Regions from separate parts of the Oceanobacillus sp. FSL W7-1304 genome, predicted to be linked through region 2. Evidence: predicted binding sites of a transcription regulator. Region 2 holds the regulator's gene; each other region holds the start of a gene.
The links. The regulator Rex, encoded in region 2, represses fermentation and respiration genes when NADH is low (regulators of the CRP and FNR family bind a similar motif). The targets are predictions, from matches to a motif close to TTGTGAAATATTTCACAA.
Positions count from the first base shown of each region.

Region 1: NYE61_RS02135 (cytochrome c oxidase subunit 2A) is a predicted target of Rex. The motif match lies at 1,374-1,391, and genes of this name have one in related genera.
Region 3: nadC (carboxylating nicotinate-nucleotide diphosphorylase) is a predicted target of Rex. The motif match lies at 1,965-1,982, and genes of this name have one in related genera.

Region 1 is NZ_CP150211.1:422,966-427,257, reverse strand. It holds gene NYE61_RS02145 (helix-turn-helix transcriptional regulator) at 267-629, opposite strand; gene NYE61_RS02140 (SRPBCC domain-containing protein) at 616-1,047, opposite strand; gene NYE61_RS02135 (cytochrome c oxidase subunit 2A) at 1,461-1,598, shown strand; gene NYE61_RS02130 (cytochrome c oxidase subunit II) at 1,628-2,131, shown strand; gene NYE61_RS02125 (b(o/a)3-type cytochrome-c oxidase subunit 1) at 2,212-3,822, shown strand; gene NYE61_RS02120 (class I SAM-dependent RNA methyltransferase) at 3,873-4,292, opposite strand, start outside.
Region 2 is NZ_CP150211.1:1,935,354-1,939,645, reverse strand. It holds gene NYE61_RS09765 (ABC-F family ATP-binding cassette domain-containing protein) at 1-1,472, opposite strand, end outside; gene NYE61_RS09760 (redox-sensing transcriptional repressor Rex) at 1,624-2,262, shown strand; gene NYE61_RS09755 (hypothetical protein) at 2,560-3,576, shown strand; gene NYE61_RS09750 (YdiK family protein) at 3,653-3,850, opposite strand; gene NYE61_RS09745 (CPBP family intramembrane glutamic endopeptidase) at 3,854-4,292, opposite strand, start outside.
Region 3 is NZ_CP150211.1:1,038,261-1,042,552, forward strand. It holds gene NYE61_RS05150 (TAXI family TRAP transporter solute-binding subunit) at 56-1,063, opposite strand; gene nadC (carboxylating nicotinate-nucleotide diphosphorylase) at 1,087-1,932, opposite strand; gene NYE61_RS05160 (transcription repressor NadR) at 2,178-2,705, shown strand; gene NYE61_RS05165 (hypothetical protein) at 2,796-2,927, shown strand; gene NYE61_RS05170 (glycerol dehydrogenase) at 2,955-4,049, opposite strand.

The DNA.
Region 1 (4,292 bases), 1.5 Mb from region 2:
AATTTCTCCTTTCATCATTTAAAATCAAATCCTCTTAAGTCTCTTTAACTAACACTTCTACATCTTTCATTGCTTCAAACATTTCGATCCAAGCTTTTTTTTGAGGTATATACCTCTTTCCTCTTAGAATGTACTTTATGTTTTATAGTTACATCTGAACTATTTTTGAGGGGGTAATCACAAGAGTTACATAATCTTGCATCAGGTAGGTCGTCCACTGCTGTATTTTTCAGGTTTATCCATTGTTGTATCGAAGATTATATGGGTTATGTCAGGTCGGAATTATTGTTTGTTTCTGCTACACGTTTAATCCATTCTAATTTTCTATCCCAATCCGTTGCTATATTTCCCATCCACTCTGCTGCACTCGATAGTTGTTCTGGACACACTTTGTATCGAACTTCCCGCCCAACACGTTTGGAGGTAACTAATCCAGCATTATCCATAACTGTAAGGTGTTTAACAACTGCTTGACGAGATACAGTTACCTTAGTCGCCAATGTTGTTGCTGTTACTTGTCCTATAATTGCAATGTGGTCAAGCAGCTCACGACGAGTTGGGTCTGCTAACGCAATTAGAACCTTTTCAAAATTTTTATTGTCTGCAGACGGCATATTACTGCTCAGCAAGTTTTCGCAAAGTTTCCAATTGATAAATCCATCCCTTGACATTTTCTTTAAAAAATTTATGTTTTTCTTCCTCAGAAACGGCAAGGCTGGAAAATCCACTTTCTACTACACTAAGCCAAGTACCCCCATCCTTTTCTTTCAGCATAAACTCAACGAGTGTAGAGTTATCTTCTCCTGGCTCCTCACCGGGAAATGAACTTGCCCACCGACATGAAAGGTAGTTAGGTGAATCTTCTTGTTCAATTAATACCGTGAATTTACCATACTTCGTATCCGCTACAATACGTGCCCCGTCTACTTGTACCCTGTCTGGTCCTGGTGCATCACCCACCCACCATGCTGGTTGGCTTATCAACTCCCATACCGTTCGAACAGATGCATTAATAAAGATCTCTCGTTCAATACGATCATCATTCATTACCACTCCTCCTAACTTTAGGACGTGCAACCATAGGTTAGCACATATTTCTACTATGTCCAACTTTATAATTGCACTTAAATTTAGCGGTTGGCGATCACTTGGAGTGGTCGCTTTAGTCTTTATTATTAAATTGCCCTTATAGAGCGAACGGGCGGATAGTTTACTTCTTCGTATTTCTTCTAATCTAAAAAACCATACAGTAGTCCCGTTTATTGTCAATATAAATAGGTATTTATTCATACTTATTTCACATACTTTTTATACTTAAAAGTTAGTAAAGTCCTAAGATATATAGTTACTAGCGTAATTGAACAAATTGTGAAACGTTAATTATTTCACTAATTTATGTTTCCACTTTGTGTATGATGAAAATATAAGTAACCGATAACATGATGGGAGGATGATATGCAGTGAAACAGAATGGGAAAACTTACACGAATCATGAGAAAGAGCCAAATTTAAAAGGTACATTATTATCGGTGGGAGCCTTAGGTTTATTTATTGTCATTAGTTGGACTGTTGTTTTTGCAATTTTCCTTTCAAGATAAGAAAGGTGATTAAAAAGGAGTGAGAAAAGATGCATTTTCATAAGTTTGAAAAAATATGGCTTACATTTGGTATCGGAGCATTAGTACTATTTTTGGTTATTCTTGGTTACGGAGCTTTTTATCTTGGTACTCACCCTCAAAGCCATGGTGTGACAATTGACCCTCAAAATGTAGAGGCCCATGAGGCTTTTAAGCCTGAAAATTTAGGGCTGACAAAAGTGGATGAAGACCGTTATATTGTCAATGTCGTTGCAAGTGCATTCCATTATGACTTTGGTGTTGATGCAGATGGCAATGCAATAAATCATATTGAAATCCCTAAAGGTGCAACTGTACTATTTCAAGTTGTAACAACGGATGTAATTCATGGTTTTAATATTGCTGGGACAAATGTAAATATGATGGTTGAACCTGGTTATATCAGTAGTATGGAGGTTGAAATGAATCAAGCAGGTGAATTTACCTTACTCTGTAATGAGTACTGTGGTATTGGTCACCATATGATGTATACAACCGTGGAGGTGTATCAATAATGGCGCTTCGAAATGTCGTATTACCTAATGAAGATCCTAGACAATTGCTTGCAATTCCAAAACAAGAAGCAAAACTTTATATGTCTTTTATGTATGTAGCTTTTATATCTTTATTTATTGGTGGTTTAATGGGTTTGTTGCAAGTACTAGTTCGGTCGGGAAGTTTCACACTTCCATTTGGTATTGGTTACTATCAAATTTTAACAGTACATGGCGTTATCCTAGCACTTGTACTAACAACATTTTTTATTATCGGCTTTCAGTTTACGTTAATGAGTAAAACGGTTGGAATGTCAGTTAAACAACGTAAGGTATCATGGCTTGCCTTTTGGATTATGACGATTGGAACACTGGTTACAGCCGTAACTATTTTATTAGGGAAAGCGAGTGTACTCTATACGTTTTATGCACCATTAAAAGCCCATCCAGCCTTTTATATCGGTTTAGCTTTAGTCATCGTTGGTACTTGGGTTGCTGCCTTTGTAAATTGGCGCCAGCTCTACTTATGGAAGAAAGGTCATCCTGGAGAAAAATCTCCCTTACTAGCATTTATGGTAACGATTAATATGATTATGTGGTTTATTGCTTCATTGGGTGTTGCTGCAGCGGTACTAGTACAATTTATTCCATGGTCTCTTGGTTATGCGGAAACAATTAATGTTCTCGTTAGTCGAACATTATTCTGGTATTTCGGTCATCCATTAGTATATTTTTGGCTATTGCCTGCTTACATGGCGTGGTATGCGATTATCCCTAAGATTATTGGCGGAAAACTGTTTAGTGATTCTTTAGCCAGATTATCATTTGTGCTATTTCTGTTTTTTTCCATACCTGTTGGATTTCACCATCAGCTAACAGAACCAGGGATTGACCCTACATGGAAATTTATCCAGGTAGTTTTAACATTTATGGTTATCATTCCTAGTTTAATGACAGCATTTTCTTTATTTGCTACTTTTGAAATTACAGGCCGACGCAAAGGATATGGAGGTTTGTTTGGTTGGTTTAAGCATCTACCGTGGAAAGATGTTCGCTTCTTTGCTCCATTTGTTGGTATGCTAGCTTTTATTCCTGGGGGCGCAGGTGGAATAATAAATGCTTCTCATCAAGTGAACACGCTTGTCCATAATACGATTTGGGTTACGGGGCACTTTCATCTTACTGTTGCCACCACAGTTATTTTAACGTTTTTCGGCATTACGTATTGGCTTATCCCGCATTTAACAGGTAGGAAGCTTACAAAATCCGTTAATCGTTTAGGTATTTTTCAAACGATTGTCTGGGGAGTCGGTATGCTAATCATGTCAGGAGCCATGCATATCCAAGGTCTGCTAGGTGGACCGAGACGTTCTGCATATTCGGATTATGGCGGAACTGAACAAGCTGTCTCGTGGGGTGCTTATCAAATGGCACAAGCGATTGGAGGCACCATTCTTTTTGTCGGGATTATTCTCATGGTATATATTTTCATCAAGCTGACCTTTTTCTCACCAAAAGGAGTGGAAGAATTCCCGATTGCAGAGGAAGAAGAAAATGCTGAGCCGACACCAAAGTGGATGGAAAACTGGAAGCTATGGATTGCCATCACGATAGCTTTAATACTTTTTGCATACACCATTCCGTTTGTAGATATTATACAGAATTCACCACCCGGATCAGTACCGTTCGACTGGCCAATTGGTAATTCCTAAAATAAAATGGAAGAAACAGCGATAACAGCTGCTTCTTCCATTTTATTTACTCATAATTTTCCACCAAAATATTGATAATAATTCGTTTGGATAAATCCGTTGAATAGTTTTCTTTTCTTTGTTGCCTGTGCACCATAATGTTTTTCAAATGCTTCAAAGGCAGTAATGATATAAACGCTCCAGGACGGATGGTTTTTCATTATATTTCCTAAATCTCGATACATCTCTGCAACAATGTCCTGGTCCCCAATACGCTGACCATATGGTGGGTTGCTAATAATATATCCATTCTCCTGGCGTAAAGTTAAATCACTTACTTGCATCTGCTTCCAGGTTATCAGATCTCCTAGCCCTGCTTCGATTGCATTGTCATTAGCAATTTGGATCATTTTATGGTCTATGTCTGAGCCTGTAATCATTAGCTTTTGGTCATAGTTTGCCTTGTCCTCTGCTTCTTCAAAAGCATCATC
Region 2 (4,292 bases):
AAAGCTGCTTCCAGCACTTCTTTACTATCGATGTCCAAATGGTTTGTAGGCTCATCCATAATAAGGAAATTTGCTTGCTGCATTTTAAGCTTAGCAAGGGCTAGTCTTGCTTTTTCTCCACCACTTAATGTATGGACCTGCTTTAATACATCATCTCCAGAAAAAAGAAAGTTTCCTAAAACCGTGCGGATATCTTTTTCATTTATGGTGGGGTAATCATCCCATAATTCTTGAAGAATCGTCTTAGTAGAATTAAGATCAGCCTGTTCTTGATCATAGTAGCCAATTTGTACATTTGTACCAAGCTGGATGTTTCCTTTTTCTGTCTGCAGTCTACCTAAGATGGCCTTAAGTAATGTAGTTTTCCCTACACCATTCGGACCAACAAGTGCGATACGGTCACCGCGATTTATATCCAGTCGTATGTTGGAAAAAATAGGGTCCACTTCTTTTTCATAACGTAAGCTAAGCTCTTCAACTTTTAATACATCATTTCCACTTCTGCGATTAATTTGAAAGGAGAAGGAAGCGGATGACTCATCACCTAGTGGCCGATCAAGACGCTCCATTTTTTCAAGCTGCTTCCGCCTGCTTTGTGCTCGTTTTGTAGTCGAAGCACGTACAATATTCCGCTGGATAAAGTCTTCCATTTTTTTAATTTCAGTTTGCTGCTTTTCAAATTCCTTTAATTCCTGTTCATAATTTAGTGCTTTTTGCTCCAAATACTTGCTGTACGAACCATGGTATTTTCGCGTTTTATGCCGTGAAATTTCATATACAATGGAAACTGTTTTATCAAGAAAGTACCGATCGTGTGAAACGATGACAATGGCGCCTGGATAACTAACGAGATAGTTTTCCAACCATGACAATGTATCAATATCAAGATGGTTGGTCGGTTCATCAAGAATAAGCAGCTGTGGTTTTTGAAGCAGCAATTTACCCAGGGCAAGTCGTGTTTTTTGTCCACCACTAAGTTCTGCGATTGGAGTATCATAATCAAAGGACTCAAAATTTAACCCACTAAGTACAGCTCTAATATCAGATTCATACGTATAGCCCCCATCAGTCTGATATGCTAGTTGAAGTTTGTCATATTCTTTAAGGACTTTGTCATATTCTTCTCCAGATAATTCGCTGGCTTTCTCCATCTCTTTCTCTAATGCTCGAAGTTGCTTTTCCAATGATTTTAAATGGGAAAATACCTCTAGCATTTCATCCCAAATGGTTTTCCCTGATTCTAACGTCATATGCTGGGATAAATAACCGAATGTAAGATCCTTCGGTTGAAAAAATTCCCCTTCATCATACGATAATTCTTGTGCCATAATTTTAAGTAATGTTGACTTACCTGCACCGTTTCTGCCGACAATAGCTATACGGTCTTTATCTTTAATTTCAATTTTAATATTTGATAAAATCTCTTCAGCACCGAAGGATTTGGAAATTCCGTTTAGTTGCATTAATATCATCTTTTTCACCCCATCATGTACAGTGTATCTTATAGTTATTTAACGAGGCAACTGAATTGTGAAAAATATCACGACTTATTTGACGTTTTCTGTTAAAATAGAAGGAAAGAACTTATCATATACAACTATTGGATTGAAAAGAGGAAGATTGATGGAACAGAATAAAATTCCACAAGCTACTGCCAAGCGGCTGCCTTTATATTATCGTTTTCTTAACAATTTAAATCAGCAAGGGAAGAAGCGAGTTTCCTCAAAGGAGCTGAGTGATGCAGTAAAAGTGGATTCTGCAACAATTCGAAGAGACTTTTCTTATTTTGGCGCATTGGGAAAAAAGGGATACGGCTATAATGTAGAGTATTTATTAGGATTTTTCCGAAGTACGTTGGATCAGCATGAGGTTACAGAGGTTGCATTAATCGGAGTTGGGAACTTAGGCACAGCCTTCCTTCATTATAACTTTATGAAGAACAATAATATCCGGATTACTACGGCATTTGATGCAGATACAGAAAAGGTTGGCACGGATATTGGCGGGGTACCCGTTTATGATATTCGTGATTTAGAGGAAAAGTTAGAAGACATTAAAGTCGCTATCCTAACTGTGCCAGCTGTTGAAGCACAAGTGATCGCCGATAAGCTTGTAGAAAAAGGGATTTCAGGGATTCTTAACTTTACTCCTGCAAGGATTAGTGTACCGAAGCATATTCGGGTCCACCATATTGATCTTGCTGTTGAATTGCAGGCCCTTGTTTATTTCCTAAAGCATTATTCGTTAGATAATCCAGAGTAGATATTACTCATTGTGAATTTTTGTTTAATTACAAGGCTATTGATTTTAGGTCAAAAGCCTTGTTTTTTTATGGTTGGATTTGGATGTCCTTATATTGGTAAATACCATAATTTATTTGCATCAATTCCATAAAATCTCTGTTTTAAACAACCACTGGAAATAAGCTGATAAATATTAACTAGATAAATGGAACTAATATTTTTCTGAAAATTATTGGTTCTTAAGACATCTATCCATTTACTGATTATTACGTTAATCTGTATTGGGAATATATTGAGAAAGAGGAGGAATTTATTCGTGAACGTGAAAAAGGTTTTAGGTATTATGTTTGTTTTATTTATTAGTTTGTTCATTGTTGCATGTTCAAATGAAAGTGACAATGAGAGTGAAGGGACTAACGATGCTGAAGCAACTGAAGAAACAAATGATGCGGAAGCAAACGAGGAAAATGGGTCTGAAGAAGCAGAAGAAAATGTAGTTCCAGAAGATGAGGCATTATTTGCAGTACTTGAAGCAAACTTAGAAGCATTAACAGAAAATGACTTGGATGCTTACATGGAAACCATACATAGTGAATCTCCTTTATATGACTCAACACGTACGACAATCGATCAATTATCTGTGTATACATTAGATATGGAATTATTTGATTTAGTTGTGGAGGAAAAATCAGAAGAAGAAGCAACAATCTCTTATAAACAGACGACAATGAAAGTCGATGGTCCTGATTTTATGAATAATGAAACACACGGGGTTCATGTCTTGCGACCAGATGATGGTGCATGGAAAATTTATAGTTCTGAAGAACCAAGCGAAATAATTCCTCTTGATGAGAATGGGGATGTTATCGAAGAGACTGCTGCTGATGCAGCGGCAGAAGGTGTTTACATTGACACAATTACGAGCTTAGAAATTCCGTTTGATGAAGGAAAGTGGGAGCTTGAGAACTATGAGGAAGGAGACGGTGAAGCAACCGCTGAATTTCTTTTAGTTGATGAGGATCAAACGAATTTCACAGAGCTGTTTACGATTCATTATTATCCAGATGGTGATGAATTGTTAGGTGCTGAAGGCTTTATCGAAATGATGGAAATGAATTTAACAGAAATGACTACAGGTGAGCTTGAATTTAATTCTGCGGAAGAAGGATTTTTTGATTTTTCATTAACAGAAGATGATATTCAGCTCGATCAGGAAGAAGTAGCAAGGGTATTTGCGAAAGACAATGATTTGTATGTTGTTCGCTACACAACGTTTGAAAAATCAATCGAAGATAAAGATGAATGGATAGATAAGTTGAAGTCTATCCAATAAAAATAAAAGAAGGCTGTTTCAGTATTAATCTAGAAACAGCCTTCTTTTTTATTAAGAAGATCTATATAGTATCTATTTAATGCTTCTTCTTTTTCAATCGAAAATACTTATTAAGCAATCGAACTGCAACTCCAAAGGCAAGCGTTGCTACAGCAGCAAAAATGAGCGTGGTGGGATTCCAGATTGTTTGCCCTTTGCTTTGGACGGCAACGTAAATAAAAATCATTGCCATTATGAAGTAAATGAACGCTTTAACTAACAAAGAATGAATCATTCATTAACCTCCAATAAGGATCATTTGCAATTGCTCAACCTGACGTTGCATTTGCTCAAGTTGTCGCTGCATTTCTTCTGGATCCATCGATAATTGCCCGACAACAACTAATGTGTTCATTGCTGCATGAACGATAATCGGAACGAGAATTCGTTTTGTCTTTACATAAAGAAACGCAAATACAAACCCCATCGAAGCATAAATTAGGATATGTTCCATCCCTTCATGAATAAAACCGAAGATAAGGGCGGAGACCAAACCTGCGAAGAAGAAATTCATGCGCTTATAGAGACTGCCGAAGATAATTTTTCGGAAAATGATTTCTTCCAATATTGGGGCAATCACTGCAGGAATAATAATAAATAATGGGGCTGCACGAGCTATATCCATGATACCTTGAGTGTTTTCTGATCCAGGTGAAATCCCTAGTATATTCATTTCA
Region 3 (4,292 bases), 900 kb from region 2:
TAATCTTTTCTAAAGCAAGCAATCTGGCGCGCCCTCAATAGAACACAAAATAATATTATGGAAGCATTCCTTTCTCTCGGAAAAATTTTTCCGCACCTGGATGCAGTGGCACATTACCAACTTTCATCATGTTATCTTCTGATAGACTATTAAATTCCTTGTGTACCGTTCTAAGATAGTCAAAGTTTTCATAGATCGCCTTTGTCATCTGATAGACATCTTCTTCCGGAACATCTTTATGAGCAATAAGTATTGCCGGGGTGCTAACGGTCGCTACGTCTTCCTCTAAAAAGGGATATGCCGTAGCATTAATCGTTCCTGCATCCATTCCAAGCTTTTCGGATACACGCTCGATCACCTTTCCATTTAATTCAAGCATTTTCAGACGCATCAATGTTGACGCTTCGATAATATCGCTTGAAGGCGCTGACACCGCATCTCCACTAGCGTCAATCCGATTATCGGCCATCATTTCAAATGTTTTCGATCCAGATAAATAATCAATCGATCCTCCCCAAGAAATAATGTCACCATAGGAGATTCCATATGCTTCTAAAATGTTGCGGGTAATAATTTCACCGGCTGCTCCCTTTTGATCGACTGCCAATCGAATTGGAGCTTTTTGCTTAATCATCTCTTCAAAGGAATCATAGTAAACGTCCGCAGCAACTATAAATTGATAGTAATTTGCCGGGATCACAACACTTACAGATCGAATATCTTCATAGGGCTGATCATATGGCTCATCACCACTATATGCTGCGTAGGAAGTCATCGCATAGGATAATCCATACGGAACAGTTCCCGTAGCGACAGTTAGTGGGTTTTCCACGATTCCACCTGGTTCCACCGTAATAATAGCTCCTTCATGTTCCCTGCGAATTGATTCTGCGATTCCTTCAGCAAAAACAGACCAAGCACCACCAACCCTTCCACCAACAATCGTTGTGTGAAAAGTCGCTTCCGATTGAACCGCCCCTTTTGCTTCTTGTTCGTTATCTTTTTCACATGCAGTTAGGAAAACAAACCCAAAAATAATTGCAATAACGATGGTTTTGTTCATCAAACGGCCTCCTGTTGCTGGCTTTATTTTTTACTTCCTTCATTCACCTGCAAGCTAATATCCAATGCTTGAACAGAATGTGTTAATGCACCTAATGATATGTATTGCACCCCAGTATTTGCATACGTTGCTAGATTAGCAAGCGTAATTCCACCAGATGCTTCGGTTACGATAGAAGCGGGTACAAGATCGACAAATTCTTTTACTTCCTCTGGACTGCGATTATCGAACATGATAACATCTGCTTCTGCATCTACGGCTTCCAAGACCTCGCTTTTATTCTCTGTTTCCACTTCAATCTTTATCATATGACCAAGTGCAGCACGTGCTTTTTCAACCGCTTGTGTAATTGATCCACAATAGGAAATATGATTATCTTTAATCATCACACCGTCATATAATCCATTTCGATGATTCTTCCCTCCGCCAGAAGTAACTGCATATTTATCAAACATTCTTAGACCTGGCATTGTTTTTCTTGTGTCACAAATACTGATCGATGGATCGTTCAAGGCTTCTGCACAGTGGTTCGTCATCGTCGCAATTCCACTCATACGCTGCAAAAGATTTAAGATTACACGCTCTCCAGAAAGTATGGAACGGACAGATCCATAAACTTTTGCAATCACCGTTTGTTTTTCAATTTTATCACCATCATTAAAATGCAGCTCCACCTCCACTTCAGAATCCAGTAAATGATAGGTTTCCTTAATAATAGAGAGTCCAGAAAGAACTCCCGCTTCTTTCACGATAAACAAGCCTGTTCCCAATTGTTCCCTTGGGAAAATAGAATCGCTCGTCAAATCTTGATCACCAATATCTTCGATTAAAAATGTTTCGAGTGCTTTTCGTAGTTTGATTGGATTCATAATCGTTACTCCTTCACTTGTTGTCAGTCTGATTGTGATTGTTTTCACATTAAAGACATTAGAATACGCTTACTTCTAGAAAGACTAGCAATCCTCTAGAGACAAATCTAGGTTCAGCTACTAGATAAATAGTCATCTGTCTTGACATCTATATTTACATAGAATTAATATATTATCAAGTACTACTTACAAAATCACACGTAATTGGACTAAATGTCACAGAAATGTTTAAGGAGGGCAATAAAATGCAGCACGAAAAAATGCCTTCAGCAAAAAGACAGCAGCTCATCATACAAAAACTAAAGCAATCGGATCAACCAATAAGTGGCAGTGATTTCGCCAAACTTACCAACGTATCCAGACAGGTGATTGTTCAGGATGTGTCGATATTAAAGGCGAAAAACGAACCGATTATCGCAACAAGCCAAGGGTATCTCTATCTTAACGAGCAAACAAATAATCAAAAACAACAAGTAATTGCCTGTAAGCATGATGCTAGCCAAACACAAGAAGAGCTATACTTGATTGTTGACCATGGGGTAACGATCAAAGACGTTATTGTAGAACATCCTGTATATGGTGACATAACCGCTTCGATTCGGGTCAGCAACCGAAAGGAAGCTGACGAGTTTATCAAAAAGATCCAGTCCACGGATGCTTCATACTTATCTGCACTAACCAATGGAATTCACCTGCATACTCTTGAATCCGATTCAATCGTTAAAATTGAAGCTGCTTGTAAGGACTTAAAAAACTCCGGCATTCTAATTTAATTTGTTTCGGTCGAATCATGTTTGAAATGGAGCTACAACGGTTACAGGACTATATAGAAATACATCCTAGTTTGTCAGCGAGGTGATAACATGTCCAATCAAGACAAAGAAAAACAAAGCGATGACTCGCTAGAGCAAAAGCAAAAAAACAATGATCCAAACCAGGATATCGAGCCACAACGTGAAACAGATTCAAAACCTCAGGAAAGTAATAGAGAGTAAGGCTGGTAACCGCCTTACTCTCTTATTTCATTTAGTTTTACTCAATTGATCCACCGCGAGAATTGCCGTAGCAACATCATCTGGAGTAACATCCTGGGAAAGATTTCCCATTGTTTCTCCCTCCTGTGTAGCTGCTTCTCCAACTCTTCGCAAATCTTCGTAGGATACTTCTTCTAAATGCATTTCCTTTAATGTTGTAGGTAATCCAAGCGCTCGATAAAATTCAATATATTTAAGTATTTCATCTTGTGAATGCAATTCTAACACGAGCTGCGTTAATGTTCCATACGCTACCTTCTCACCATGTGTCAAATGGTGAATATCACCCTCGAGTACGGTAAAACCATTATGAATTGCGTGTGCAGCTGCTAGTCCACCACTTTCAAAACCAAGACCGGATAGCAATGTGTTCGCTTCAACAACGGCTTCCACATGCTTCGTGACCAGGCCCTTTTGCACTGCTTTATAAGCTGCTTGTCCATAAGCGAATAATGTTTTTTCACAGGCTTCAGCAATTGCTCGTGCGGCAATACTAGTCTTGCCGCCTGCCATTGCATCTCCATTGCTTTTAATTGTTGCTCTTGCCTCTACCCATGTTGCCATTGCATCCGCAATTCCAGAAGCAAATAGTCGTGGTGGAGCACCTGCAACCACTTTCGTATCTACGAGTACCAACTCCGGATTTTTATCATAAAATTTATAGGACTCGAACACACCTTCATCACTATAAATAACAGATAAAGCACTGGTTGGTGCATCAGTTGATGCTGTTGTAGGAACAATCACAACACTCACTGCCAGAACATCAGCAACTGCTTTCGCTGTATCAAGTGTTTTTCCTCCGCCAACTCCGATGACGCTATCAACTGCTTCGTTCTTCCCATCTTTTACAATTCTTTCTACTTCATTTAATGAAGCTTCTCCATTAAATTCTACGTAATGAAAATCTAAATCATCTGCTTTCAAGCTCTCCTCTATTGTGGAGCCTGTTATTTTCCAAACGGTTTCATCTGAAAGGATTAAAGGCTTTTTGCCAATTGACTTAACATGCTGTCCAATATCTTTTAATGCATTCTTCCCTTGAATATACTTACTAGGTGAGGTAAAAATAATATTCGCCATGTTTTCGCTCCTTTTTATGTAGTTTCATCTCTATTATGCCATACCCATTAAAATTTATTTTAGGTACGCCATGAACCATATATTCCCTTTATTCCTCTTTTTAAAACGCACCTATTCCTTATAGGTGTTAGCCAAAATTATACTAAACCATTTACATAGGGATAGTCGTACAAGCAAAATTGCTTCTTGGTAATAGAATACATTAGAAAACGTGGCATTCGTTGAAGGGATTTTAATAAGTTC